2 regions of the Paenibacillus sanfengchensis genome follow, and region 1 is predicted to be linked to the other one. Evidence: a T-box and tRNA genes for the amino acid it is inferred to sense, from the RefSeq annotation. Region 1 holds a T-box; the other holds one or more tRNA genes.
What was found. The T-box of region 1 lies ahead of V4U84_RS25720 (valine--tRNA ligase). A T-box ahead of a tRNA ligase gene usually reads a tRNA of that ligase, here a tRNA-Val.
Positions count from the first base shown of each region.

Region 2: it has a tRNA-Val gene. The T-box ahead of V4U84_RS25720 (valine--tRNA ligase) is inferred to sense a tRNA for this amino acid. The anticodon was not compared.

Region 1 is NZ_JBAGJC010000023.1:22,614-37,673, reverse strand. Features, by position in the region: gene hemA (glutamyl-tRNA reductase) at 1-954, shown strand, start outside; gene V4U84_RS25755 (precorrin-2 dehydrogenase/sirohydrochlorin ferrochelatase family protein) at 1,117-1,764, shown strand; gene hemC (hydroxymethylbilane synthase) at 1,768-2,730, shown strand; gene cobA (uroporphyrinogen-III C-methyltransferase) at 2,736-4,289, shown strand; gene hemB (porphobilinogen synthase) at 4,312-5,316, shown strand; gene hemL (glutamate-1-semialdehyde 2,1-aminomutase) at 5,348-6,649, shown strand; gene V4U84_RS25730 (RluA family pseudouridine synthase) at 6,646-7,590, shown strand; gene V4U84_RS25725 (LysM peptidoglycan-binding domain-containing protein) at 7,720-9,057, shown strand; T-box leader at 9,516-9,784, shown strand; gene V4U84_RS25720 (valine--tRNA ligase) at 9,882-12,557, shown strand; gene V4U84_RS25715 (bifunctional folylpolyglutamate synthase/dihydrofolate synthase) at 12,679-14,055, shown strand; gene murC (UDP-N-acetylmuramate--L-alanine ligase) at 14,066-15,060, shown strand, end outside.
Region 2 is NZ_JBAGJC010000005.1:130,425-145,484, forward strand. Features, by position in the region: gene V4U84_RS12470 (aminotransferase class I/II-fold pyridoxal phosphate-dependent enzyme) at 20-1,495, shown strand; gene V4U84_RS12475 (DUF1292 domain-containing protein) at 1,572-1,895, opposite strand; gene V4U84_RS12480 (copper amine oxidase) at 2,011-2,568, opposite strand; gene V4U84_RS12485 (MBL fold metallo-hydrolase) at 2,739-3,473, shown strand; gene V4U84_RS12490 (DUF3892 domain-containing protein) at 3,549-3,788, opposite strand; gene V4U84_RS12495 (GNAT family N-acetyltransferase) at 3,861-4,307, opposite strand; gene V4U84_RS12500 (hypothetical protein) at 4,562-4,804, opposite strand; tRNA gene V4U84_RS12505 (tRNA-Val) at 4,943-5,015, shown strand; partial or broken gene V4U84_RS12510 (ATP-binding protein) at 5,084-5,206, shown strand; gene V4U84_RS12515 (hypothetical protein) at 5,535-5,834, shown strand; gene V4U84_RS12520 (hypothetical protein) at 6,538-6,711, opposite strand; gene V4U84_RS12525 (YjfB family protein) at 7,965-8,141, shown strand; gene V4U84_RS12530 (hypothetical protein) at 8,263-9,210, shown strand; gene V4U84_RS12535 (polysaccharide deacetylase family protein) at 9,288-10,055, shown strand; gene V4U84_RS12540 (hypothetical protein) at 10,149-10,358, shown strand; gene V4U84_RS12545 (DoxX family protein) at 10,548-11,087, shown strand; gene V4U84_RS12550 (phosphatase PAP2 family protein) at 11,133-11,273, opposite strand; gene V4U84_RS12555 (PIG-L deacetylase family protein) at 11,301-12,002, opposite strand; gene trhO (oxygen-dependent tRNA uridine(34) hydroxylase TrhO) at 12,122-13,021, shown strand; gene V4U84_RS12565 (helix-turn-helix transcriptional regulator) at 13,054-13,680, shown strand; gene V4U84_RS12570 (YuzB family protein) at 13,755-14,009, opposite strand; gene V4U84_RS12575 (superoxide dismutase) at 14,201-14,818, shown strand; gene V4U84_RS12580 (LacI family DNA-binding transcriptional regulator) at 14,909-15,060, opposite strand, start outside.

The DNA.
Region 1 (15,060 bases):
GCCGTTACTCTAAGCAAGCGGGCCCATTCGGAAACCTCGATCGGCGAGAGTGCGGTTTCGGTCAGCTATGCTGCCGTGGAGCTTGGAAAGCGGATCTTCGGAAGCTTCACCGGCAAGCGGGTGCTGATTCTCGGCGCCGGCAAAATGAGCGAATTGACGGCCAAGCACTTAAGCGGAGCGGGAGCGGAGGAAGTGATTGTCGCCAATCGTACGTTCGGACGTGCGCAGGAGCTGGCCGCCAAATTTAATGGCACCCCTTGCTCGATGCAGGAAGCGATGAACCGGCTGACCGAGGTCGATATTTTGATCAGTTCGACCGGAGCCGAGGGTTACGTCATTACGCAATCCCAGGTAGCCAAGAGCATGCAGCAGCGTCCGGACCGGCCGCTGTTTATGATCGATATCGCGGTTCCCCGGGACATCGATCCGGCCATCGGCGAGCTGGAGCATGTGTTTTTGTACGATATCGACGACCTCGAAGGAATTGTGGAGAGCAATCTGGAAATGCGGCGGGGAGAAGCCGTGAAAATTGAAGAAATGATCGAGGCGGAAATCGAGGTTTTCGGAAACTGGCTGCAAACTTTGGGAGTCAAGCCTGTGATCCGGGCCTTGCAGGAGAAGTCTTCCACCATTCATGAGACGACGCTGGAGAGCATGTTCAACAAGCTGCCCGAGCTCGATGAGCGTCAGCGGAAGGTCATTCGCCGGTTGACCAAGAGCATCGTGAACCAGATGATGCACGATCCGATCAACCGGATTAAAGAGATGGCGGGGGAGGAGAAGGGAGCCGAGGCGCTCGACTGGTTTACGCAGATTTTCGCGTTGGAAGAGCATATCAAGATGCTGGACGAGTCGAGTCTTGAAAGCGGAGCTTCCAAGGAGGTTTTGGAGCTTTCCGAAGAGAAAGAAGCGTCGGCACAGCCTCCCCTCTCTCTGGTACACGCATCCGTGTAAAATATGCCCCGAGCCTTCAGTTTGACTTTCGGTCGGATTCGCCGGAATGTTGCGAGGGCTTGGGGTTTCTTGCTGTTTTTCGACCGGTTCGCTGGAAAAATGCAAAAGGGTACAGTATGCTATACACAATACGGAAACTTCAGGAAGGGTACCTATAACTTTATGACTTATTATGTTCCGCTGATGATGAACCTGGAAAACCGTCGGTGCGTGATTGTGGGCGGCGGCTCCGTAGCCGAAAGAAAAATGGTCTCGCTGATCGATGCAGGCGCCCGGCTTGTGCTGATCAGCCCTACGGCCACTTCCTTGCTGGAACGATGGGATGCGGAAGACCGGCTGACCTGGGAGCGGCGCCGCTACCGTGAAGGCGACTTGCAAGGCGCTTTTCTCGTCTATGCGGCCACGGATCAAGCGGAGGTCAACGATGCCGTAACGGCGGAGGCCAATGCTCTCGGAATTCCCGTTAATCATGCGGGAGAGGGCGGAAAGGGATCCTTTATTTCGCCGAGCGTTGTCCGGCGGGGCGGGTTGGTTTTGGGCGTTTCCACGTCCGGGGCGGGCCCTCTGGCGGCGAAAAAGTTAAGCCGGGACTTGGAGACGCATTTCGGCGAGGATTATGAAACCTATGTGGTGTTTTTAAGTTTGGCCCGAAAGATGATCAAAGAGCGGGTGGCGGACACACAGCGAAGAGCCGTTCTCTTCAAAGCCTTGGTGGAGATGGATATACTCGCATCGATCCGCGAGGGCCGTTTTCCGGCTTGGAATGAGGATAAATGGATCGCATGGATGGATGAATACCGGGAGGAATGAAGGATGAGACGAACCATTGTGGTAGGGACAAGGCAAAGCCAGCTCGCCCTGACGCAGACGGGACAGATAATCGACAGCTTGAAGGCGATCTGCAGGGACCGGGGGCTTCCTTACGATTTCGAGATCAAGAAAATCGTAACGAAGGGCGACCGGATATTGGACGTTACTTTGTCCAAGGTCGGAGGCAAAGGCTTGTTCGTCAAAGAGATTGAGCAGGCGATGCTGGACGGGGAGATCGACCTGGCGGTACATAGCATGAAGGATATGCCCTCCGAACTCCCCGAAGGGCTGATCAACGGCGCCGTTCCGAAGCGGGTAGATCCCCGGGATGCACTGATTTCCAAGGAAGGGCGCACGCTCGACGAATTGCCGCAGGGAGCGAAGGTGGGCACTAGCAGTCTGAGAAGATCCAGCCAGCTTAGTGCCTATCGGCCGGATCTCGTACTGGAGCCGATTCGCGGCAATATCGATTCCCGGCTGCGAAAGCTGGAGACGGAAGGCTTTGATGCGATTATTTTGGCGGCAGCCGGCCTGTTCCGGATGGGCTGGGAGGATAAAATCACCGCCTATCTTCCGACGGACGTATGCCTCCCCGCGGTCGGCCAAGGAGCACTCGGGATCGAATGCCGGGAGAACGACAAGGAGGTCCGGGAACTGCTGGCCTTGATCAATGACCCGGAGACCGCGCTGACGGTGGCCGCCGAACGCAGGTTTCTCGGGGTTTTGGGAGGAAGCTGTCAGGTCCCGGTCGGCGCATTTGCGGTTTTGGGCAAAAACGAACAGGGCTCGGGATATGAAGAGCTTGCCCGTGAAATCGTTTTGACCGGGATGGTAGGGGCGCCGGACGGGCGCGTTATCCTGAAAGAAACAATGGCGGGGAATGACCCGGCTCTGTTGGGGGAAGCTGTGGCGGAAAAGCTCATTTCCGAAGGAGCGGACGAAATTTTGGCGGCAGCCAGGGAGTGATGGAGATGACGGGGAGAGTATATCTGGTTGGCGCAGGGCCTGGGGATGCCAGGCTGATTACCGTGAAGGGGCTGGATTGCCTGGCGAAGGGCGATGTGATCGTCTACGACCGGTTAGCGAATCCCAGCTTGCTCGGCAAGGCGAAGCGCGGTGCGGAGAAAATCTATGTGGGCAAACGGACGGACCGACACACAATGAAGCAGGAGGATATCAACCAGCTATTGGTCGACCTGGCCTTGACGGGCAAAACGGTAGTGCGCCTGAAAGGCGGGGATCCGACCATTTTCGGACGCGTCGGGGAGGAAGCCGAGCTGCTGCGCAAGCACGGAATTCCTTACGAAATCGTGCCTGGAATCACCGCGGCAATTTCGGTGCCGGCCTACGCCGGCATCCCGGTAACGCACCGGGATATGGCCTCGTCGCTATCGATCATTACCGGGCATGAGAGCCCGGATAAGCTGGATTTGTCCATTCATTGGGAAAAAGTGACGAACGCGACGGGAACGCTGGTATTTATGATGGGCGTGGCCAAAATCGGCTACATCAGCCGGCAGTTGATGAAGCACGGCCGGCCGCCCGAGACCCCGGTCGCTCTCGTGCGCTGGGGAACCCGCGCCGAACAGGAGACGCTGACCGGCACGCTCGCGGATATCGAGCAGAAGGTAATGGAGGCCGACTTCAAGCCGCCGGCCGTCATCGTGGTCGGCGAGGTCGTGAACCAGCGGGAGCAGTTGATGTGGGCGGAGTCCTTGCCGCTGTTCGGCACGCGTATTCTGGTGACCCGTTCCCGCTCCCAGGCGAGCGAACTGGTTCGGCAGATCGAGGACCTTGGCGGCGAGCCCTACGAATTTCCGGTCATCGACTTCGAAATGCCTTCGGGCGAGCCGCTGGCTGCTGCGGAGCAGGCGTTGGAGCGCTTGCCGGAATATGACTGGGCTTTTTTTACCAGCGTAAACGGCGTGGAGTTTTTCTTTCATCACTTGGAGAGAATGGGTAAAGATATCAGAGCCTTGCATAACGCCCGGATCGCGGCGGTTGGTCCCGCGACGAAAGAAGCGTTGAGACGCTACGGGATCGCGGCGGAAGAACTGCCGGGACGCTATCAGGCCGAAGGACTGCTTGAGGCGTTCGATACGGCGCTGAAGCCCGGACAAAAGGTGCTGCTCCCGCGCGGCGACTTGGCGCGCTCCTGGCTGCCCGCAGCGCTTCGCGACCACGGCCTCGACGTCACGGAGGCGGTGATGTATGCCACCGTTCCGGCCTCGGATGAGGACGAAGAGTTGCTTAAAATGCTGAAAGAAGGCAAGATTCATGCCGTCACCTTCACCAGTTCATCGACGGTGACGAATTTGCTCGGCGCTCTGAAGCGCATGGGGATTGAGGACCCGGCGTCCGCGCTGGAAGGCGCGGCCATCGCCTGCATCGGCCCCGTGACGGCGAAGACAGCCGAGGAGGCGGGACTTCGCGTAGAGATTCTCGCCGAAGAAGCGACGATTTCGAGCCTGGTGGCCGCTCTTCTCGGCTGGAAGCAGGGCGGCGGCCGCCGAAAGCTGAATTGATTCTTTAAGGGAGGATTGTTTCATGAGTTTTCCGATTGTAAGACACCGCCGGCTGCGGCAATCCGCCGCCATTCGCGGCATGGTGCGCGAGACGGTTTTGACGGTGGATGATTTCATTCAACCGATATTTGTGGCCCACGGCAGCGGAATCAAGAACGAGATTTCCTCGATGCCGGGCGTTTATCATTTTTCGCTGGACACGCTTGACGAGGAAGTAAAGGAAATCGTTGACCTCGGCATCCCGGCGGTCCTGTTGTTCGGCATTCCGGAAACGAAGGACAGCGTAGGTTCCTCCGCGTTCAATGAGGAAGGCATCGTTCAGCAGGCTACGCGCAAAATCAAGGCGCTGTATCCGGATCTGCTGGTCGTGGCCGATACCTGCCTGTGCGAGTTTACCGATCATGGCCACTGCGGAATGGTACATACTTTTGAGCGCGACGGCCATCTCTGCGGGGATGTGCTGAACGACGAGTCGCTGGACCTGCTGGTTCGTACCGCGGTCTCTCAGGCCAAAGCCGGAGCGGATATCATCGCGCCCTCCAATATGATGGACGGCTTTGTGCAAGCGATTCGCGCGGGGCTGGACGAGGCGGGCTTCAGCCATATTCCGATCATGTCCTATTCGGTGAAATACGCGTCCGCGTTCTACGGGCCATTCCGCGAAGCTGCGGATTCGGCACCGCAGTTCGGCGACCGCAAGACGTACCAGATGGACCCGGCCAACGCGCGCGAAGCGCTCAGAGAGGCGGAATCGGACGTGCTGGAGGGAGCGGACATGCTGATGGTGAAGCCGGCGCTTGCCTTTATGGACGTGCTGCGCCTGCTCCGGGACCAATTCGATCTGCCGCTCGTAGCTTATAATGTGAGCGGGGAGTATTCCATGGTCAAAGCGGCTTCCGAACGGGGCTGGATCAATGAGCGGGCCATCGTTACGGAGATGCTGCTCGGCATGAAGCGGGCCGGTGCGGATATCATCATCACCTATTTCGCCAAAGACGCTGCCCGCTGGCTGCGCGAGGGTAAATAGAACTAATATTAACGGGTGAGGAGAGGTTCTCATGAGTGAAAAGATCGGGCGGCGCAGCGAAACGCGGTCCCGCCAGGCGTTTGAGGAAGCAAAAACGGTGATGCCGGGCGGCGTGAACAGTCCGGTTCGCGCTTTTAAATCCGTCGGTCTGACCCCGGTATATGTAGAGCGTGGAGCCGGTTCGCGCATTTATGATATCGACGGCAACGAATTTATCGACTATGTCGGATCCTGGGGACCGCTGATTATGGGACATGCCCATCCGGACGTTGTGCAGGCCCTGCAAGAAGCTACGGCCAAGGGCACGAGTTTTGGCGCCCCGACGCTGCTTGAAACGGAGATGGCCAAGTTGGTGGCCGAGCGGGTCCCGTCGATCGATATCGTGCGGATGGTCAGTTCCGGGACGGAAGCGACGATGAGCGCGATCCGTCTGGCCCGCGGCTATACGGGAAGAAACAAGATTATGAAATTCGAAGGGTCCTACCACGGCCACGCGGACAGCCTGCTCATCAAGGCCGGCTCCGGTGTAGCCACACTCGGATTGCCCGACAGTCCCGGTGTGCCGGAAGGCGTGGCGTCCAATACGATTGCGGTACCGTATAACGATTTGGCTTCCGTCGAGCTGGCGTTTCAGCGCTTCGGCGGCGAAATCGCCGGCGTGATCGTAGAGCCGGTGGCGGGCAACATGGGCGTCGTGCCGCCGCAGCCCGGATTTCTGGAGGGCCTGCGGAAGCTGACGACGGAGCATGGCAGCCTGTTGATCTTTGACGAGGTCATGACCGGGTTCCGGGTCGATAAACACTGCGCCCAAGGGCGCTTTGGCGTTACGCCGGATTTGACCTGCCTGGGCAAAGTGATCGGCGGCGGATTGCCGGTCGGTGCCTACGGCGGCAAACGCGAGATCATGGAGCAAATCGCTCCGGTCGGCCCGATTTATCAGGCAGGGACCTTGAGCGGCAACCCGCTGGCCATGACGGCGGGCTTTACGACCCTCTCGTTGCTGACAGCGGAAGTGTATGACCGGCTGGAGGCCTTGTCGGCCCGGCTCGAGGCAGGATTTATCGCCAACGCCAAGGAGAAGGGGATTCCTTGCCGGATTAACCGGGTCGGCTCGATGGTATGCCCATTCTTTACGGATGCGGAGGTCATTAATTACGATACGGCGAAGAGCAGCGACCTTGATATGTTCCGGCGGTATTTTGCCGCGATGATCGAGGAAGGCATCAATATTGCGCCTTCGCAGTTCGAGGGGATGTTCGTATCCGGGGTTCACACCGAGGCGGACATCGATGCGACGATCGAAGCGCACCGCCGTGCGCTGCATAAGCTGTGAGCGCGCCGGTTTCGGGAACCCGGCGGGGCGAATGGTACGAACTGATGCCGGGGAAGCTGAAACCTCTGGAGCCGGGGGGCCGCTATGAAGCGGCCCTCCTTTGGCTTTCGCGGGAGCTGGGGTTCCCGGCCAAGCTGCTCCGGGAGCTGGATGCGGCCGACGAGATCAAGCTGGCCGGGGATCGCCTGCGCCTGCGCTTGTTTCCGCCGCGGGTGTCCCAGTATGCCCCCGTGGAGCGGCCGGTCCGGATTTTGTACGAGGACGACTTTTGCCTCGTCGTGCATAAACCGGCCGGGCTGAAGGTGCATCCGGACGGGGCCGGTTCGCCGCCTACGCTGGCGAACCTCGTGGCGGCGGTGTTCGCGCAGCGGGGCGAGCCGGTCGCCCCCGGGCATATCCACCGGCTGGACGAGTACACATCCGGCCCGGTGCTCTACGCCAAGAACGCCATGGCGCAGCTGAAGCTGGACGCGTCCATGGCGCGGAAGGAGATCGGCCGGGTTTACACGGCGCTGGTGGAGGGGCAGGTCTCCCCGACCCTCCGGGTCATTCGCGAGCCGATCGGCCGGGATCGCCACCACCCCTCCCGGCGGCGGGTATCCCCGTCGGGCAAGGACGCGCTGACGCGAGTGGAGCTGGTCGAAACGTATCCGAAGGCCAGCCTGGTGCGGCTGACGCTGGATACGGGGCGAACCCATCAAATCCGCGTTCATATGAGCCATGCGGGTCATCCGTTGATCGGAGATACCCTTTACGGCGGCGGTTCTGCTCTTTTTCCGCATCAAGCGCTGCACGGCGAGAGCCTGGCCTTTCCCCATCCATTGACTGGGGAACGGATCTGTGTGGACGACCCCTGGCCGGATGGCTGGAACCGGTTGCTAGAACAATTGCAGCAAGGCGGGGACCATCATAAGACAAGCACGGCCAAAGGCCGGAATTGAGCCGGAATTCCGTTAAAAATCAGGCATGCACTCTATTTTCAAGCATATAGATAAAAACGAGCGATGATGGGGCCCTTCATTAGAGCGGACCCCAATCAGGTCTGGTTATGCTGAAAGGAGGCAACCTATTTGACGGATTCATCCTACGGTTTAAGGTTTGATATTTATGAACGCGTCCATTTGTCGGAACAGGTGACCGGTATCGACGAATTGGAGGAAATCGAGCTTTTTCCAAGAATCCAGGTCGTTCCGGGAGAAGAGTATGCTTCCCTCCGCGGCCATCTGCTGTTGTCGGGACTGTATCGGGGGGAAGGCGGTACGCATGAATTGGAACATTGGATCCCGGTTGAGATTACGATTCCGCTAAGCCGGGTCGGAAGGCTGGAGGATATTGCGGTCGAAATCGAAAATTTCGATGTAGACCTGCTAAGTGCCCGAAGCTTGAACATTACGGGGGTTCTATCGCTTCAGGGGATCGAAACCTCTTCGTTGACGGAGGAGCCGGAAGAGTGGAAGGACCGGGAGTTTGTAACTTCCCATGAACCTGCCCCTGAGGTACGCGGCGATGCGGACTTGGATCGTTCCAACCCGTGGGGGCGGGAATTTCATACCGGGAATGTCCGGCCGACTTACGCGGAGAATTTTCGCACTTGGGAACAGGAGGCCGAGCCCGGTTCGGAAGATGCGGACGAGCAGCCGCAGGTTCTGACGTGGAACAATGTGGATTCGCCGCTGTTTGCCCAGTCCGTTCTGGAGGACAAGGAGGCGGAATGGACGGAGGCGCCCCCCGGTTCGCGGGAACCGTCGGCCGAGGCTGCGGGCGGAGTGAAGGAAGAGCTGGACGAGGGCTTGCTTGAGAGAGCTCTGGACCCGGGCGAGGCGCATAGGGAGCAAGACCATTTCCTTTCCGAAACCGCCGCCGAAACAGTCCAACTCCAGAAGGAACGGGACCATACTGAGGACGCCCTTGGTTCTGAACCGACTCAAGTCGAGAATGAGGTTCCCGTCTTGGCCGAATCGGAACCGTTGGAGCATATCGGGACGGAGATTTTGGAAGAAAAGAATCAGATCCCACCGGAGCCCGCCGAGGAGAAAAAGGAATTGAAAATCGCCCTCGGCAGCAAAAAGAACGACGGAGGGCAGCATGACGACCACTTTGGGATCAGCAAGCTGCTATCCACTCAACGGACGGATGCCGAACCTGTCTACGAGGCTTCGGAGGAAGAGAACGTCCAGGCTGCGGCCCAGGATTCGGGGGATGGCGAGGAAGTGCGGTGGAAAAGTCTGTTTATCGGCAATACTGAGGAACAGACGCCTTTCCGTAAGGTCAAGCTGGTAATCGTCCAGCGTGAAGAGACATTGGATGAGATCGCGGAGCGTTATCAGCTCAGCACGCGGGAACTTCAGTTGTACAACCGCCTGAGCGAACAGCATCTGAATGAGGGACAGGTGCTGTATATTCCCTAATCCATGAGACGCGGACTATTGAAAGCTGCACAGTGAATTTGTGCGGCTTTTTTTGTTGTTTAAGAAACTCCGGAGTCCGTGATGCATTTAACGGGAGTTACTCCCGTTAATTGGGTGCCTTTGTGGCAGCAGAGGTGAATTATCTGGAGAACCTCCCGCTAATTCATCTGAAATCGAATAATTGGCGACTGGGATCGCGAAATAGCTGGAGCTTTTCCAGCTAATTTGGACTCAATGGACAAAAGTGGTAAATTAACGTGAGGTTTTCCCGTTACTGGTCTTTAAGTGGACAAATCGCCTAACTTACGCAAACTCTGCTGATAAAAGTCACCGGCCGGGCGGCTAGGAATCTGCTTCTGTCTCCATGAGAAGGACAAATGTCCATTTTTGAATCGTCAGGTTGACTCCGGGACATAATCAAGATATTATGAAAAAGATAAATGCCGCAATACCCATTATTAAAGACCAAGAACGGGAAGAGTAGGCAGTGAACCCTTCAGAGAGCGGAATCGATACGCTGGAAGATTCCGCAGGATACAGCTGGCCGAAGTCGCCCGGGAGTCGTCCGTTTGATCCATATCGTTCTGATATGCTAGACCGGGCCGGCCGCAGCCGTTATCTGCATGAGTGTCGCAAGCATAGCGAAACATTACGGGAAATGGCCATGTGGTTGCTTTGCCTGCGAAACAAAGGTGGTACCGCGAAAGTAAAGCCTTTCGTCCTTTGAGACGAGGGGCTTTTTGTGTTTTCTTGGCCCATCATCACAGAACCTCAAACTTAAATTGTGCCAAAGTCATTTCAAATGTAATGGAGGTCAGGTACAAATGACAGAAAAGCAAGAACAGCAACCCTTGTCGGCGGAAATGCCGACGACCTACGACCCGAAAGCGGCGGAGCAGAAATGGTACCGCTATTGGATTGAGAAAGGTTTTTTCAAAGCGGATCTGAAACCGGATGCCGAGCCGTATTCGGTCGTCATTCCGCCGCCAAACGTAACCGGTATGCTCCATATGGGTCATGCGCTGGGTACAACCATTCAGGATATCCTGATCCGGACGAAACGGATGCAGGGGTACAACACCCTGTGGCTTCCGGGTACGGACCATGCCGGGATCGCCACGCAGACGAAAGTGGAGCAGAAGCTTAGAGAACAAGGCGTATCTCGTTATGATTTAGGACGCGAAAAATTCCTGGAGAAGGTCTGGGAATGGAAGGATACTTATGCCGAGACGATCCATGAGCAATGGGCGAAAATGGGCTTCTCTTTGGATTATTCCCGCGAGCGGTTCACTCTGGACGAGGGGCTTTCCAAGGCCGTCCGCGAAGTATTTGTAAAATTGTATGAAAAAGGCCTGATTTACCGAGGCAAATATATTATTAACTGGGACCCGGCCGCACGCACCGCCCTCTCCGATATTGAGGTGGAATACAAGGAGGTCAACGGGCACCTCTATCACTTGAAGTATCCGCTTAAAGACGGAAGCGGTTCGATCACCGTGGCCACGACTCGTCCGGAAACGATGCTTGGCGATACGGCGGTAGCCGTTCATCCTGAAGACGAGCGCTATAAAGACATGATTGGCAAAATGTTGATTCTCCCAATCATAGGACGGGAAATTCCGATTATCGCGGATGAGTATGTCGACAAGGAATTCGGCAGCGGCGCCGTTAAAATCACCCCGGCCCATGATCCGAACGACTTTGAAGTCGGGATGCGTCATGATTTGCCGCAGGTCATCGTTATGGACGAGAGCGGAAAAATGAACGGGGAAGCCGGGAAGTATCAAGGCTTGGATCGCAGCGAATGCCGCAAGCAAATTGTGAAGGACCTTCAAGAACTTGGCGTATTGATCCGGATCGAAGACCATGTCCATCAGGTTGGACACAGCGAGAGAACCGGGGTAGTTATTGAACCCTATCTGTCGACGCAATGGTTTGTAAAAATGAAACCACTTGCCGAGGCGGCGATTGCGGAACAGAAGGCCAGTCAAGGCGTTCAGTTTGTTCCCGACCGGTTTGAAAAAATCTATATGTACTGGATCGAGAATGTTAGGGATTGGTGTATCTCTCGCCAACTGTGGTGGGGCCACCGCATTCCGGCCTGGTATTCCGAGGAAACCGGGGAGATGGTTGTTGCCCGTGATGAAGCCGAAGCGAAGGCTAAACTGGGCCGTGACGATTTGAAGCAGGATGAAGACGTGCTGGACACATGGTTCAGTTCGGCTTTATGGCCGTTCTCCACTTTGGGCTGGCCGGATACGGAAAGTGAAGACTTCAAGAAGTTCTTCCCCACCAACGTTCTTGTTACCGGGTACGATATCATTTACTTCTGGGTTGCCCGCATGATTTTTACCTCAATGGAGTTCACGGGCAAAAAGCCGTTTAGCGACGTACTGCTTACGGGACTCGTTCGTGATAGCGAAGGCAAAAAGATGTCTAAATCGGCCGGCAACGGGGTTGACCCGCTCGAAGTCATCGAAAAATACGGGGCGGACGCCATGCGCTATATGCTGTCCACGAGCAGCACCCCGGGGCAGGATCTTCGCTTCCATTGGGAACGCGTAGAACAGGCGCGCAACTTTGCGAACAAGATCTGGAACGCTTCCCGCTTTGCATTGATGAACATGGAGGGCGTCAAATTTGAGGATATCGACATCAGCGGAGAGTTGACCACGGCGGATCGTTGGATTCTGCATCGCTTTAACGAAACTGCGCGGGAAGTTACCCGATTGATCGACGCTTATGAGTTCGGGGAAACCGGACGCCAGTTGTACAACTTTATTTGGGATGATCTTTGCGACTGGTACATCGAGTTCGCCAAGTTGTCCCTGTACGGAGAAGACGCCGCCGCGAAGCGGAAGACCCAATCGGTTCTGGCCTACGTGCTGGATCGCACGCTGCGGTTGATTCATCCGTTCATGCCGTTTATTTCCGAGGAAATATGGCAGCACCTGCCGCATCATGGCGAAACGATTACGTTGGCGGAATGGCCTAAATATGATGCTGCGCTGGAAGCGCCGGACGCCGTTCAGGAAATGAACCTGTTGGTTGATATGATCCGGGCCGTCCGGAATATTCGGGCGGAAGTGAATGTGCCGATGAGCAAGAAAATCGAACTGCTCGTTAAACCGGCGAATGCGGAGTTGCTTGAAATCGTCAACCGGAACGCCCATTACATCAGCCGTTTCTGCAACACTTCCCGATTGGATCTGTCGATCGAGGCGGCGGTTCCGGACAAAGCGATGACCGCGGTGGTTACCGGAGCCGAACTTTACCTTCCACTTTCGGGGCTCATCGACATCAGCCAGGAAATCGCCCGGCTGGAAAAAGAACTGGACCACCTGAATAAAGAAGTCGAGCGCGTGGAGAAGAAGCTGGGTAACGAAGGATTCGTTTCCAAAGCCCCGGCCAAAGTCATCGAGGAAGAAAAGGCCAAGATGGCGGATTATGCCGAGAAGCGGGATAAGGTTCTTGCGCGGATCAGCGAATTGAAGGCTTAGGCTAAAGGATGCAACCAATCCGGCTGTAGTTATTCCCGGCATCGGGAGAGGCGCAGCCGGATGCTTACTGTCTGCTGTTTTAATGCAGGTTCATTCCATCAAAAATATGAAGGTGAATGCAATGGGGGTTCAAGTAGAAGAAGAGAACGGCGGAGCGCTGCGAAGCTATGGCGAGGCCGTCGATTGGATCAACGGTTTGATTCCATTTGGAATACGTCCGGGGCTTGACCGGATTCATAAGCTGATGGAGCGGCTTGGGAATCCGCACCGGCGTTTGAAATTTATTCATGTGGCGGGGACGAACGGGAAGGGATCTTCCTGTGCCTTTTTAACCCGCACATTGCTGGAATGCGGTTATAGCGTAGGGACATTTACCTCGCCGTATATTACCAAATTTACGAACCGGTTTCAGTATAATGCACAGGATATTCCCGAGGAGACGCTGCTGTCGCTCAGCAATCGGGTGCTGCCCTTGGTGCGGGATATCGCCGATAGCGAGCTGGGTTCTCCAACGATGTTCGAGGTCAGCACGGCCATCGCCATCCTTTATTTTGCCGAGGAATGCTATCCGGATGTGGTAGTATGGGAGACGGGCCTTGGGGGAAGGATGGATGTTACCAATATTGTGACGCCTATCGTTTCTTTAATCACGAATATAGGTTATGATCATACGGATATTCTCGGTGACACCATCGAGCAGATCGCCAGGGAGAAAGCGGGAATTATCAAGCCCGGTGTTCCGGTGGTCAGCTGTGTCGAGCAGCCCGAGGCCATCGATGTATTAAAAGAGACGGCAGCCAGGCAAAAAAGCACACTTTACTTGCTTGGCGAGCAGTTTTTCTATGAGCGGTCCCAATTGGGTGATCAAGGGCAGGAAATGCATTTTCGCGGACCGTTTCGCGACTTCCGGTTGAATCTCTCCATGCTGGGAGAGCATCAATGCAAGAACGCGGCCGGCGTGATGATGGTTCTCGAAATATTGCGGCAGTACATGGCCTTCGTGTTGGAGGACGGGGATGTTCTTCACGGCTTCCGGAAGACGGCGTGGGCGGGAAGGCTGGAGCGAGTGTCCGTGAATCCGCACATCGTGCTTGACGGGGCCCATAACCCCGAAGGGGCGGAGTCGTTGGCAAAAAGCCTGAAGGAGACGTTTCGCTACCGCCGGTTGATTTTGATGATGGGGATGTTGGCGAATAAGCATCATCGTGCCTACCTGGAGCATATATTACCTATAGTGGATACGCTTATACTGACCGAGCCCGATTTCCGTCGAAAACTGGATGCGGGCGCGCTGTATGATCTGGTACTGGAGCTGAAGGATTCAGTGGCGAAACCCGGTCTGGAAATCGTTGTGGAGCGTGATTGGAAAAAGGCGCTTGCGCTTTTGGCGTCACGGACGGAACCGGAGGATCTTGGGGTGGTCACCGGGACGCTGTATATGATCTCGGATGTGCGGGCAACCCTTTTGCATCAAACCGATTCTGAAAAAGGCTGGTGAATGGAAATTGCTGAATACAACTGAACAACATGTGCATTTTATCGGTATCGGTGGCTATGGTATGAGCGCTATTGCCCGGGTGATGCTGGAGATGGGGTATACCGTGACCGGATCGGATGTCGCTTCCCAGGAACTGACCGAGAAGTTGGCCGCCAAAGGGGCGAAAATTTATATTGGACATACCGCCGAGCATGTGCACGGCGCCGATCTTGTCGTTTATTCCACGGCGCTTCCAAAGGATAATGTGGAGCGTCTAGAAGCGGAGGAGCAAGGAATTCCGATCTTGCACCGTTCGCAGATGCTGGCCCGTTTGCTGAATGAACGGCAGGGCGTCGCGGTTGCCGGCGCGCACGGCAAAACGACGACTTCGTCGATGATCGCGCTGGTGATGGAGCAGTGCGGCACGGATCCGACTTACATTATCGGCGGAGAAATTATGGGGATCGGAACCAACGCCAAGGCCGGACAAGGGCGCTTTGTCGTCGCCGAGGCGGATGAGAGCGATGGGTCCTTTCTCCAATATCACCCTTCAATGGGCGTCGTCACCAACATCGAGGCGGATCATCTGGAGAATTACGGAGGGGACTTTGCCCGGTTAAAAGAAGCGTACGTCCAGTTTTTGAACCAGACCAAGCCGGACGGAACGGCGGTCGTTTGCGGAGACGACGCCAACATTAAGGAACTTCTTCCCAATCTCAACTGCCGCGTGATCACTTACGGCATGGGAACGGGTTGTGATTATTCGGCAGATGCCGTTAAGCTGGGTGACCGCCACGTCACTTTTATCATGAGAAAGGGACAGCAGGAATTGGGGATGATCGAGCTTTCCGTACCGGGTAAACATAATGTTTATAACGCTATGGCTACAGTCATCGTCTGTCTGGAGGCGGGCATTCCCTTTGCGGACATCGCGTCAGCGATTATCGGCTTCCATGGCGCAAAGCGCCGGTTCCAGGTGCTGGGCGAAAAAGGCGGCGTTCTCGTCATTGACGACTACGCCCATCA
Region 2 (15,060 bases), on a different contig from region 1:
GAAAGGCAGGGACGGCCCTATGGATCACCAAAAAACGCCGCTATTCTCCGCACTTAAGAAGCATGCGGCCGCCAACCCCGTTCAATTTCACATTCCCGGGCATAAAAAAGGGCTCGGAACCGATAAAGAATTCCGCGAATTTATTGGCGATAATGCCCTGTCCATCGACTTGATCAACATCGCTCCGCTGGACGATCTTCACCAGCCGACGGGGGTGATCGAGGAGGCTCAGAAACTGGCCGCCGACGCGTTCGGCGCGGACTATACCTTTTTCTCGGTACAAGGCACCAGCGGAGCCATTATGACAATGGTAATGTCCGTTTGTTCTCCCGGTGATAAAATTATCGTTCCGCGAAATGTTCACAAATCGGTGATGTCCGCGATTATCTTTGCCGGGGCCAAACCGGTGTTTGTATCCCCCGCACAGGACGCAAACCTCGGGATCGACCACGGGATTACCTCTTCCTCCGTGCGGCGGGCTCTTCAGCGACATCCGGATGCGAAAGCCGTCCTGGTCATTAACCCGACCTATTTCGGCGTTTGCGCCCATCTCAAGGAAATCGTCGATCTGGCGCACAGCTACAATGTGCCCGTGCTTGTGGATGAAGCGCACGGGGTTCACATTCATTTCCATGAGGACCTTCCGATGTCGGCCATGCAGGCCGGAGCGGACATGGCGGCCACGAGCGTGCATAAGCTCGGCGGTTCCATGACGCAAAGCTCCGTGCTCAACATCAATATCAAAAACAGTCTCGTGAACCCGCAGCGCGTCCAGACGATCATCAGCATGCTGACGACGACTTCGACCTCTTACCTGCTGCTGGCTTCGCTCGATACCGCCCGCAGAAATCTTGCCCTGAACGGGCGCGAGATGGTCCAGCAGTCGCTGGAGATGGCCCACTACCTTCGCCGGGAAATCAACGAAATCCCCGGGCTGTACAGTTTCGGCAAGGAGATTCTCGGCAGCGAGGCGGCGTACGATCTGGATCCGACCAAAGTGACGATTCATGTACGCCATTTGGGGATTACCGGCTATGAAACGGAGAACTGGCTCCGCGAGCATTATAATGTGGAAGTGGAGCTCAGCGACATGTACAACATTCTCTGTATCATTACCCCCGGCGACACAAAGGAATCGATCGAAACCTTGCTGACGGCCTTGCGCCGCTTGTCCGAGTGCTATTACAAGGAAAACAACGCGAACGAATTGATCGTCAAAATCCCGGAAATTCCGCAGCTCTCCTTGATTCCAAGGGATGCGTTCTACGCGGATACGGAGGTCATTCCGTTCCGGGAGTCGGCGGGACGCATCATCGCCGAGTTCATCTACGTTTACCCGCCGGGGATTCCGATTCTGCTGCCGGGCGAAGTCATCTCGCAGAGCAATATCGACTATATCGTCGATCATGTGGAAGTCGGTTTGCCCGTAAAGGGACCCGAAGACCGGTATATTAACGAGGTCAAGGTGATCGTCGAGGCCGATCCGATTTTCTGATGCTTGACGACGAAAGGGCTGTCCCAAAAGCGTACTCGCTTGGGACAGCCCTATTTATGATCGAACGATTAAGCTTCTAGGCTTCATCCTGTTGGGAGACCAGCTCGTTATAAGCTTCCTCCACTTTGCGCCACTCGTCCTCGTCCTCGATATTGTAAAGCACCATCTCCTCGTTCTCTTCTTCCATGCGCAGGATGATGCCGTCGGCTTCCGGATTATTCCGTTCCAACAAAAGGGCATATAATTTGTCGCCGACGTCAAACGTCTCGACAAGTACCATTTCTACGTCATTGCCATGCTCGTCCGTCAGCGTCAATACGAACTCTTCATGCTCATGGTCATGATCATGGTCGTGTCCGCAGCCGCAAGCTTCACCGTGTTCGTGCTTGTGATCGCTCATTGAAATACCTCGCTTCGGTTAATTTGATGGGTTGCCAAAACCTGTCGGTTTCCCTCGTATCGTATCATTTTAGAGGGGGCAGGTCAATTTTGGAAAAGACCGCGGCCTCCCCCGGTTATTTCTCGGCGGTGACTGTCTTCTCCGAAACCAGCGTATAGTCGCCTCCGACAGGCTTCATATAGAAGCCTATGATATATTTCCCTTCGGATTTGAAATCATACGTATAATCATTTGTTCGGAACCAGAAATTATCCCTTTGTTCCTTAATTTCGTCGGACTGAATCACTTTGGAGTCGCCGTCGGGCGCCGTGATGGAAATACGAACCGAGGAAATATCCGTCCGTAAATCGTCGATTTGAGCGAACACATTGAACTTGAGCTTACCGGTCTTCTTAATATTGATATTTCCGATCGCCGTATCCCCCGTAAACAAAAACATATGGACATTCGGTTTATAGTATTTGACCGTTTTCGTTGCGTCATCATATTCGACAAGGCCTTCCAATTCACGAACCGGGACATAGGTTTTTCCTTCGACTATATAGCCTCCGTCTGTGACCTCTTGTCCGTTCAGAAGCAACTTCACCTTTTGAGTGGCCGAATCGGCAAATAACATCGAACCTCCCATCAGGGAGAAAGCAACGACCAGTATAGCAACTCTTCTCCATTTCATCTAAATAACCCTCCATTACATTCATGTTGATGTACATTTATACTCCGTGGCTAGCCTCAAGTTGCGGTTATCGGCCGAAAGAATCCGTTTTTTTGACGGACCCGCCCTTTCGTTAGGATTCGAAATCGTGTACATTAATGGAAGCAGCTTAAAATCAAGGAGGGGTAACATTGCCACTGCAGCTTCAAATGCTGGGTACGGGCGGCGCATTCGCCAAGAAGTACTACAACAACAACGCCCTTTTGTACGCGGAAGATTACACACTGCTGATTGATTGCGGAATTACGGCCCCGCTTTCCCTGCATCAACTGGACAAGTCCCTGGATGAAATCGACGGGATTTTGATCACTCACATCCATGGGGACCATGTTGGCGGGCTGGAAGAATTCGCGTTTCGCATGAAATTTATATGGGGCCGCAAGCCCGTTTTGTATATCGCCGACAAGCTCGTTCACCCGCTCTGGGAACATACGTTGAAGGGAGGCCTTACCCAGGAAGGCATCGCTTCGCTGGAGGATGCATTCGAGGTGAAGGTGCTGTCGGAAGGTACCCCGTACAGCCTCTCTCCCGGCCTGACCGTCGAGTTGATTCAAACGCCGCACATCCCAGGCAAAGACAGCTACTCCCTTTATATCAACGGTGAAATTTTCTACAGCGCGGATATGATCTTTCAAAGGGGTCTGTTAACCCGTCTGATCGAGGAAAGAAACTGCCGCAAAATTTTGCATGAGGTTCAGCTTCAAGGCCCCGGCCAAGTACATACCGAGCTTGGACAGCTCCTGTCCCTTCCGGCGGAAATCCGCCGAAATATTATGCTGATGCATTACGGGGACGAAATGGAAAACTTTATCGGACAGACCGAAGAAATGGAGTTTTTGCGTCAGCATCAAATTTACACATTGTAAGTAACAAACGAAACAGCAGCCCGTCCGGATAAGCGCCGGCCGGGCTGCTGTTTCGTTTGTCGCCAAAAAGCGGGATTACTCAAAATGGGGCAGCGCGTCCAAATTGTTGGTCGGATCGCCGTCCGCATCGCTGCGGATGTACATCTCTCCGTCTCTGCCCTTAAACAGGTTGGCTCCGGCGATCGCCCCGGCCTGTACCTCCCGCTTGGCCTGCTCGTAATCCAAAACACGGCCGCTCGAGGTCTTAAAGGCGGTCAAATCTCCGTCGCCGTTTTTTTGCACCGCAATAAACCTTTCCCTTGTATCCATAGCCATCTGCCCTCACATCTCCTCTGCACTAGTTTGGGTGATGGGTATAGCATGTCCCGTTTCCCGCGGGTTATGAAGCTACTTGAGCGTTTTGACCATGCGCACATGCGGAATCCCCGCGTCATCGAACGGTTCTGTGGAAATCGTGTCGTAGCCGAGCTTGCGGTAAAAGCCCTCAGCCTGGCATTGCGCATCCAATACCGATTGCGAAAAGGCAAGTTCTCTCGCCAGTTCCTCCAAGGCGATAAGCAGAATCTTTCCGACCCCGTGGGAGCGGAACGCTTTGCGCACGGCGATCCGCTGCATTTTGGCCGAATTGTCCTTATAGTACGTCAATCTCCCGGTTGCCGCGTAGGTCCCGTCCACTTCCACGAGAACATGGTGCACATCCGGGCTAAGCTTGTCGAATTCATCGATTTCCAGGTCGAGCGGGACATTTTGTTCCTGGACGAACACTTCCTTGCGAATTTCAAGACAATGCTCCAATTGCTCCTGCGTCTCCACATGTATAATCACTGCAGCCATTTTCATGCCTCCCCTAGATGGTGTTACATCAATAAACATTGAACTGCAACATTATACAAAAAAAACCGTTTTCGTGTATAGTTGGTTGCAGAAGCGATTTATTTGGGAGAGGAGTCGATCCGGCTATGGCTATGGGCATTACGATCGCGGCGGCCGTACTCATCGCGGTTTTGTTGATTGCCTCCATGTTTTACGTCACCAAAAAAGGCTACTCCCGGAAATGGGACGAGGAGTAACCGAAACGGGACTTATTCCTAGGGGTGGATCATCGTCTCCGTGGAATAGACATCTTCCTCTACGGTCGGCGAATAGACGTTGTCGGTGACGAAGGGTCCGAACCACCAAGGTGAAGCGGCCGCCTGTCTGCCCAGTGTGGCCTGGCTCGGAGCCAACATGCACCCGCCGATCAAAGCCATGAGCGCTAAAGCGGCGGTTATTCCCAGGAAAGCGCTGCGAACGGCGCGCTGCGGGAAGCCCAAAAGTTTGTGTTTGAACATAAGGTCCTGCCCCCTTCGTATAAAAGTGTCCTTTTTCTATTTTCCATTGTTGCCCGGATCACCGCCCCTATACCGAAAAAAAGAATTGACATCCCCTTATGTGCATGCTAATATAAATTTTGTCTTCACTATAATTTTGATCTGTTAGCTCAGCTGGGAGAGCACCATCTTGACAGGGTGGGGGTCAGTGGTTCGAGCCCACTACAGATCATCTCCGGGAAGCCTTGTGTATCAAGGCTTCTTTTATTTTTGTCTTGCGATTAGGAAGGGGTCAAAACCTATATTGGGGACACCAAGCTTACGTCCGCTCTGGTGGACCGCCTGGTGCACCATGCTCATATTCTTTCTTTCGCAGGTGAAAGCTTCCGGCTCAAGCAGGCCATGGAACGAATCCCACAGTAACATTTTTGCTGGCAAGTGACCTCGGCACTTTTCGCAGCAAAACTCAGCATTTCATTTTGCTTGGTGAAACCCCTAGTTGACTTCCATCTCCATTAACCCCCATCTGTCGTTTTTGAGAATCTTTCTTTTCTTTTTGCATAGCTTCTTCCACCATCCCTGGGAACACTTTAGAAGCCATTTATGCCGTCGTACAAATGTTCTCATCTTTTATAAGCCTGAGTTGTTTATCCATTACTCTCTTACCTCCTCAACTCGAATTGATTGGAAAATTTTACAGGAAATTAACGTATAAAATACATTAATAACTAAATACTGGATTAAAATATAAATGCAGCCATTTAGTGTGGAACTTTCAGATGAAAACGGACAGATCGATACAGAAATTCAAAAAATAGATATAGTTGCTCCTAAAAGAGATGGTTCTTTTACGATTCAAGATACCTATAACGGAGAGCCAGTAACGCCATGGAGATATGGTGATTGGTGGAACGCCAGCACCAAAATTGAAAGATATACTGTCACTGCTGTAACGGCCTTAATTTTTTCAATAGCTACTGCAGCAGCGCCAGGAGCTGCTATCGTAAATAGGTACAATAGGGGCAATAGCTACTACGATAGTAACAGATGAAATTCCGTTATTATACTACAAACGGAGGTACGCAGAAAAAAAATCCGCGGTTGCTACAACTTTAATTGTTGGGTCTAAATGGGAAACTATTTTTTATAGCGATTCAAGCCGTACCAAAGAATTAGAACGTACCACAGCTACAGTATTTTTAGACGGATATGAGGCTGATTAAGTGAAATTTTGGTTTACTTTTTTTAAATACTTTCTTGGATCATTTTTTTTCTACGGTTTAGTATTAATTGCATTCAATATTTTAATACAACAGAAAACATTGAATGAAATTGATTATATTCTAAACTTATTTATTGTTACTCTATTTAGTGCAATAGTTGGATTTTCTAAGGCTAGAAAGTAAATATCGATTTATTTTTATTCATCTCCCCTGAGTGGCTGCGAGTCAGCACCATTCGTTTTACGTTTGGTGCTGACTAAAAATTATTACGAACATTCATTACCTGCATCCTTAATGCTAAATTTGAACATTTCAAAAATATGCACTTCATATCCGTATAGGGGCTAACCATTCATTCTCTTCATAGGAACCCATTTCATATATAAGGGTGTTCTTCCCGCATGACGGACATTTCTTGGCTTTTTCAATTTCAGAAGCAAGCTTTAATTGGTTGTCACACCATATTTTCGCCATGCGTTCAGTAATACGGACTTTGCGGGCGTAGGCGGCATGATCGATCGGCGTATATGCTCACTTCCTATCACCTTCTCCTAAAGCAACGTTGATTTCTTTTATCGCTGCATTACTGTTGCTTGTAACCAAACCAGGATCTTCGCCATATTCATCAATCAGTCTGATGTTTATTTTTGCTTTTTCTAATGAATTACGTAGGCTAACCTTATCGTCATGAGCTGCCAAATACATAGAGCGTGCTTTCTCAGCTTCTCGGTTAGATGCATGACTAATTTGGTATACCGCAACTTAATAACATTTAGTGCATGAGTTGTTATTGACGCGAATCCTGTTTTCTGAGACTCATCAATATATCCGTTTATCATGAGTAGAGTCTTTTGTTCTTCCGACAACTGCTCTTCTTTCATCCTTTTACTCCCCCCTTAAAACAGCGTTAATTGCTCTAATTCATGCTCGACAGCAACACCTATTGAAAACTTTTCGTTCAACCACTCGTTAAACATCCGCTGTTCCGATTTATTCTTCCAAACCCAATCCATCCATTGCACATACCTCGGCGATCCTTCGGGAGGCTTAGTCTGCCACCAATGCCCTCTATTGTTAAGTTGATATTCTCTCTCCATGCAATCAACAACAATCCTCGATAGATCCTTTTCGAATGTACCTATATGGTATGGATTTTTGCCGCTCTTTTTCTTCGTGATGCAGTTATACAACTTACGTCATGCGGTTTAAAATAGGATTTAACTACTTGGTATGCGATTAATTCCACATCAACGAGTTTTCTCTGTATTACTAGCAACCTTTTATCCGCATTAGACCAATCCATCTTATTCACCCTCTAAGCAATTTGTATTCCCACATTCGGGGCAAGCCGGTTCCTTCCAACTCATCCCCAGGAACTTCTTTTATAGCAAATTCTATTTCGCATGTTTCGCTCTTTAGGGGATCCACATGTGTATTCATCCTTTCAGGCATCAGTCACATTCCGCAAAGGCCGCTAAGCGCTATTTGTCTTGCTTGATCTAATGTACCGTCATTTAAGCTTAGGTTTACGATCTCACTTAATGCCCTGCGCATTATAGCCAACTCCCTATTTTGCTTGTGAAATCTGGTTTCTTCGCCGTAGTATTTACAAGCCCAATGGGCAGCGCGATCATTTGCCTGACGAAGCTGTTTTTGTAGAGATTCCTTTTCGTCAAGCAGTTCTATGATTGTCTGCTTTGTAGCCGAATTTAGAATTTCTTTTGACGACGATATAACCGGGATCAAACGATCAGATACCAAGAGATAGTAAAATCCCGGAAATCGGAACGTGTCATGAAGGCGCTGCTGCAAACCAAGAACAAGAACGATATCGCCGCGCTGAACCATGCATTTGAAGGCGTGGAACAGGGGTGAGAGTTTCCGCTTTCCTTCAAGATTCCCCCCTGATGACCGATAATAACGGTGTATACCCATACCATTGGCGAGGAGGAGAAATCATGGACATTGGAGCCTTATCCACCGCATTGTCCCAAAGCAGCCTCAAGCAGGCCGTAGGGATCTCGGTGCTGAAGATGGTGAAGGAGCAGGCTGCCACGGAAGGACAAGCCCTGGTAAAAATGATGGAGCAAAGCGTTCACCCGAACCTGGGCGGCACCATCGACATCAAAGTTTAAACATGCTTTCGCGACATTTGGAAGAGGCCTTTTAGGGCCCCTTCCTTTTTTTGCCCTCAATCGCCCAATTTCAGCTCTCGAATACACTGTTAGCAGTTCTAATTCGGAAGGTGGAATTCGCATGAGTTTATCGGCATATCGGGAAAAGATTCTGTTTACGGCGGGCATGGGGGCGGGAGCTTATGACATCTGGGCATATGTTCCCGTGACCCGCCGAATCTTACGGCTTACCCACGGACTTGCCGAGGCTTCCTCTATGCCCTATCCCTCCCGGGATGGTCAACGTCTTGCTTTTATCGGCAGGAACGGTATCCTTTACGCCCTTGATCTGCGCAGCGGATCGCTAGCCCAACTGGATCGGATCGAGCCTTACACACTGTTGGACTGGTCTCCGAACGGCCAGTATCTGAGTTATGTCAAAGAAGGACGTATCGTTATTTATCACTTGGATTCCCATCGACATACCGTTATTGCCACAGCCGGGGCCACGGATGCTCAATGGTTTCCGTCCGGAACCTCCCTGCTTTATGCCGCCCCCGATCCAACCGGAAACGTGCAGCTTTACCGGATCCGTCCCGATGGGACGAACCGGCAGCCGCTGACTCGGAATACGGAAGGTCCGCTGCACAACGTTCGCCTCTCCCCTGACGGAAGATTCGCCCTGTATACCTCTCCGGGGGCCAGCATTTCCCTGATCAGCGTAGTCAATCTTGCGACCGGTCAAACGACCCGTCTTGAAGGAGGACCGCAGGCGAAAAACTATAATCCCGCCTGGTCTCCGGATTCCTCGCGCATCGCGTACAGCGCCACTGCTCTGATTCAAAACCAATACATCTCCTATATTCAAACGGACCACAGAGAAGGCGGGCAGATCACGACCTGGGCGGTATCCCCCTGCTTCTCCACCCCGGTCAGCTGGTCTCCGGACGGCCGGCGCATCGCCTATTTGTCAGGCTGTGAGGAACAGGAATCGGCGAAGGAGCTCTGGGTTGCCGATACGGGCGCGCTCCGCTCCCCGGTCAAAGTCCTTGAAGCCGGCTCCATAACCGCGATCGCATGGATAAAATAGGCGGCTTGAAGCAAAATAAAGTAATATGGACGTCCGCATACGAACTCAGTGAACTGTAAAGGAGGTTAACCGATACTATGTTCGCATCTGCCAAACTTACGGCTACAATTGCCCTTGCCTTGGCCGCGTCCATTTTCCCTCATCCGGCCGCCGCCTCTCCCGCGGCTCAACTCAAAGACCGCAGTTTTTATGAGGAACGCGGGGACATCGTCTGGGAGGTACCCATGGACGAAAAATTCATAGCGTTAACCTTTGACGACGGCCCCGATGCCCGCCAAACTCCGGAAATTTTAAAGGTTTTGAAGCAATATGATGCGAAAGCCACCTTTTTTCTCGTCGGTGAACGGGTGCAACGCTACCCTGAAATCGTGCGGCGGGAACTGGAGGAAGGGCATGAAATCGCCAACCATTCCTTCCACCATCCCTCTTTCCGTGGAATTTCAGCCGATTCGCTAACGTCGGAATTGACTGAAACGCAAGAAGCGATATTAGCGGCCACGGGCTCTACGCCCGTTCTCTTTCGCCCGCCGGGAGGATACTACAATGAGAAGATTATCCGCCTCTCCAAGCAGGAGCGCTTGCAGATGATTTTGTGGTCCTGGCATCAGGATACAAAAGACTGGACGTCTCCCGGAATTCACAAGATCGCCGAACGGGTGCTGAAGAACGCACGCAATGGGGACATCGTTCTGATGCATGATTTTGTGCATAACAGTCTGCAAACCCCGGAAGCTTTAAAATTGATTCTCCCCGAGTTGAAAAAGCAAGGCTACTCCTTTGTCACGGTTTCAGAACTGCTCTCCCGCAAAGTGGCCCCGAAAAAGCATATCGAGGTCAGCCACTAAGCCCCCGCTTCTGTTTTGTCTCGAAAGAGAGATCGGACGACAGAACGGGTAATGATAAGTGGCGGAAGATTCGCGGAAAGGAAGGTGTTACGGATGAACCTCAAGAAGGAAGATCAAGAAGAACAATTCGAAGGTTTAGGCTATGGCCCCGGGGTTGATCCCATTCCCGAGGCCGATAACGGCACGGCATCAACGGACATGCTGGAGGGGATCGTCGACGAGATAATAAATGAACCGATTGAGAACAAACAAGGGGACGACAATTCTCAGTCGCAAAACAATACGCAAAGCACGGAAAAATAAGGAGGGCCTAACTGCCCTTCTTTTTTTATGTCCACTTGCTGCCATGAACGGTAAATAAAATTTGTATTATTAAAATTTAAATAATTGTGATTTAAATCACATATTATGTGAAATAAATCACTTATAATAAAGACATCAAAGATGATCATCCAAAAAAAACAAAACACAAATCCTAAAGGAGTGGTTCATATGTTTAACAATTTCCTCAGAACGAACAAAGTTGCAATGTGGTTCCTCACCGTGATCCGCATTTACCTTGGCTATCAATGGATGACGGCCGGCTGGCACAAGATTACGGGCGGTTTCGATGCCGCCGGCTTCTTGAACGGTGCGATCGCCAACAGCGCCGGCGACCATCCCGCCGTTCAAGGCTGGTGGGCCGCTTTCCTGGAAAACTTCGCCCTGCCTAATGTCGACCTGTTCAACTTCCTCGTTCCTTACGGTGAATTTCTCGTCGGTCTCGGTCTGATTCTCGGTACCTTCACTACTTTCGCCGCCTTGATGGGGCTGGTCATGAACGCGGCCTTCCTCTTCTCGGGAACCGTAAGCACGAACGCGCAAATGCTGCTGCTTGAAGTGCTGGTCATCGTAGCTGCCGCCAACGCCGGCAAGATCGGCCTCGACCGCTTCGTTCTTCCTTACCTTCGCGGCTTGTTCCGCAAGACGGGCGAAACCGGACCTGCCGCAACGGCACCTAAACATCCCGCAAAAATGAAACATACGGCATAAACGCAGGGTAAGGCAAAAGACGCCGGGGAGCATTCCCCGGCATTTTTACATTCCTGCTTTTTTCGCTCCCGCTTTCCATCCCAGGTAGGCCAGCAGAGCGATGCCGCCCCCCGCCAAAAAGCCCCCGGCAATATCACTGGCATAGTGGACGCCAAGGTACAAGCGGCTTATTCCGATGATGACGATAAGTTTTGGGTATTTTTAATAGCAGGTTTATAGCAGGTTATCCCAAATGGTTTGCTCTGATTTATGGGGAAAATGAACGCCCCGCTCCCACGCCAGCTCAAACGCCTCAAACCGATGATGGGGCGGCACTTCAGGCCCCAGCTCGCCGAATACCCGCTCGATGCTGAGTATCTGCGATTCGTGCGCTTGCAAAGCGAGGCGTTTCGCTTCCCAGAGACTTCCCGCCTCCACCTTGACCACGCTGGAGCTTTCGGATTGATAGCTGCCCAGTTGATTATAATACAGTTTTTGTACCGACGGAGTTCGGCCCGAGAAAATAACCGCATTGACCGCATGGTGAATCACAATATGATCCCTGTGCCCGGAAATGCCGTCCTCCGGAAACGTAACGACCACCTCGGCGTTGTGGCGGACGATAAATTCCTCGATGTGTTTCTGCAGCTCTTCCGCCGGGACGTCCTTGAGCTTCCCGTCCCCCATTCCGAGCTGCCGCACCTCCGCAATCCCCAGGATCCGGGCGGCCTGCTCCAGCTCCCGCTCTCTTCTCGCCGCCAATTCCCGCGGCGTCATGCTCCCCAATCGTCCCGTTTTTCCGGCATCACCCCGCGTCGCCGTAAGCAATACGGGCAAGTGTCCTTCTCTGGCGGACTTACGGATCAAATAAGAAGAGGTAAAAGTTTCGTCATCGGGATGCGCGTAAATAAAAGCTATCGTTCGGCTATTTTTCATCGATACTCCTCCAAACCCAAATGTTTAATCTTTACTATACTTACTATACTTTAATATTGACTAAGTACATAGAATTCAACTACAATGCAGTAGAATCTAATATAGACAGGTGATCTAACATGAGTCAACAGCATGTATACCGCATTTTGCTATTTTATAAATTTACGAAAATCGCTTCCCCCGAAACATTTACGGCGGAGCATTTGCAATATTGCAAAGACCTTGGCCTCAAAGGCCGTATCCTTATCGCTGCCGAAGGAATTAACGGCACAGTATCGGGAACCGTGGAGCAAACGGATCGCTACATGGCCGACTTGCGGGCGATGCCCGGGTTTGCGGATATCGTCTTCAAAATCGACGAAGCCGACGGCCACGCGTTCAAGAAAATGTTCGTACGCCACAAGCAGGAGTTGGTTACCTTCCGTTACGACGAGCATGAGCTTGACCCCAACACATTGAGCGGCAAACGCTTGTCGCCGGTGGAATTTTACGAGCAGTTGCAGCAAGACGACGTTATTGTCATTGACGGACGTAACGACTACGAGTACGATATCGGCCATTTCCGCGGCGCTATCCGCCCCAAAGTCGAATCGTTCCGTGAATTTCCGGAATGGATCCGCGAGAACTTGAGCGAACACAAGGACAAGAAGGTGCTGACCTACTGTACCGGCGGTATCCGCTGCGAGAAGCTGACCGGCTTTTTGCTTAAGGAAGGATTTCAGGATGTGGCCCAATTGGAGGGCGGTATTGTGACTTACGGCAAAGACCCGGAAGTCCGGGGCAAACTGTTCGACGGCAAATGCTATGTTTTCGATGAACGGATTTCCGTCCCGATCAACCGGACCGAAGAAGATGTCGTGATCGCTCACTGCCATCACTGCGGCATTTCCCATGACCGTTATATCAACTGTCCCGTATGCAACCTGCAATATGTCTGCTGCGAAGATTGTGAAGATGAGCATCAGGGCTTCTGCTCCGACGCCTGCATGGAAACTGTCCATGCCGTAAAGCGGGCCTGATCTCACGTTCCGAAGGAGTGCCCTACATGAATTTGAATCAACCTAAAGAATCGTCGACGCGTGAACGAATTTTGCAAATGATGAAAACGTCCGGTCCCCTCAGCACCAAGGAGATCACTTTGGAGCTCGGCATTACGGAAATGGCGGTCCGCCGTCACCTCGGCACGATGGAGCGCGACGGGCTGATCGAATCGAAGATGATCCGGCAAACTTTAGGTCGGCCCACTTCCGTTTACGGCCTGACCGAGCTGGCCGAAAACCTGTTTCCGAAAAAATATCACACTCTAACGTTGGATTTACTGGGCGAACTGGAACAGGAATATGGTGCGGAATCGATCGACCGCTTATTCGAGCGCCGGAAAGAAAAGCTGAACCGGCTGTATGAAGCCGACATGCAGGGGAAGGATCTGGCCCAAAAGGTGCAGAGGCTGGCGGAGATTCAAAACGACAACGGGTATATGACCGAGTGCAAACAGCATGGGGATAATCATTTTGTGCTCATGGAGCACAATTGTCCGATTTCGCAAATCGCGAACCGCTACAACCATGCCTGCGAGTGCGAGCTGCGCCTGTTCGAATCGCTGTTGGACGCCCGGGTGGAACGAACCGAATGCCTCGCCCGGGAAGGCCGGAAATGCGTGTATGTGATCAAGCGATAATTCCATATATGGATAAAATAATAACCTCCGGCAGCTTCAAACCGCTTGTCCGGAGGTTATTAATATATAGGCCTTCAGATTTCGTGGAACGCTTCCAGCTCCCGGCGGATCGTTTCCTTGATCAGGGAGAGGCATTCCTCGGTCGTCTTGGCGAAGACCTTCTGCCCGTTGACCATCGCATAAGGTCTGAGTTTACAAAGGCCGCACAAGTTCAAGCAATCCAGCCGGAGCACAGCGATCTCGGGAAATTCCTCCTCCAGCTGCTCCAGGTCCAGCGCACTTAACAGATTGCTGTCGCAAACTTCCACAACAACTATACCCATACCCATGTTTCATTCACCCCAAACCTGAATTCATTCATTATTCGATCCCTCATTATGATAAACACCGGCGGTTTTGTCAATTGTAAACGCCCATTTAACATACTTAATATACATTTAAGTTGACTAAGGGGGATGGGATAATTATAATAAATAGTGTTCAAAATAGTATTACATAATTTAAGGAGAGGATGATAAAAATGGCACATCAATTACCAGCACTTCCTTACGCCAACAACGCTTTGGAGCCGCATATCGATGAGCAAACCATGATGATCCACCATGACCGTCACCATAATACTTATGTTACGAACCTGAACGCAGCTTTGGAATCCGCGCCTGAACTGGCCTCGAAATCCGTTGAAGAACTGATTTCCGACCTGGACAGCGTACCTGAAAGCATCCGTACGGCAGTTCGCAACAACGGCGGCGGACATGCGAACCATTCCCTCTTCTGGGAAACGATCGGCCCGAACGGCGGCGGCCAACCCTCCGGCAAGCTGGCTGACGCGATCAGCAGCGAGCTCGGCGGCTTTGACAAATTCAAAGAGGACTTCGCCAAAGCGGCTACGACTCGTTTCGGCAGCGGCTGGGCTTTCCTCGCGGTAGACGCAAGCGGCAAATTGTCCGTATACAGCTTGCCGAACCAGGATTCCCCGCTGATGGAAGGCAAAACGCCAATCCTTGGCTTGGACGTATGGGAGCATGCTTACTACCTGAAATACCAGAACAAACGTCCGGATTACATCGCGGCCTTCTTCAACGTGATCAACTGGTCTGAAGTAGAGAAACGTTACGAAGCTGTAGTTAGCAAGTAATAAAGACGGTACTTATAAAAAAATGGCTGGACCCGCCTGATTCGGCGGTCCGGCCATTTTTTTCGATTATTTGCAGCCACGGCTCCCGACCTACGGTTCGATAACACGGACCGAATCGCGCTGAACCAGGGTAGCCGGGATTTCCACACGCACAGCCTCCCGGCAGCCCCCCGGCAAGGACAACAGGAGCTGGGCGGCGGCATCGCACATCCTTTCTTTTTCCACGCGCATGGTTGTCAGTC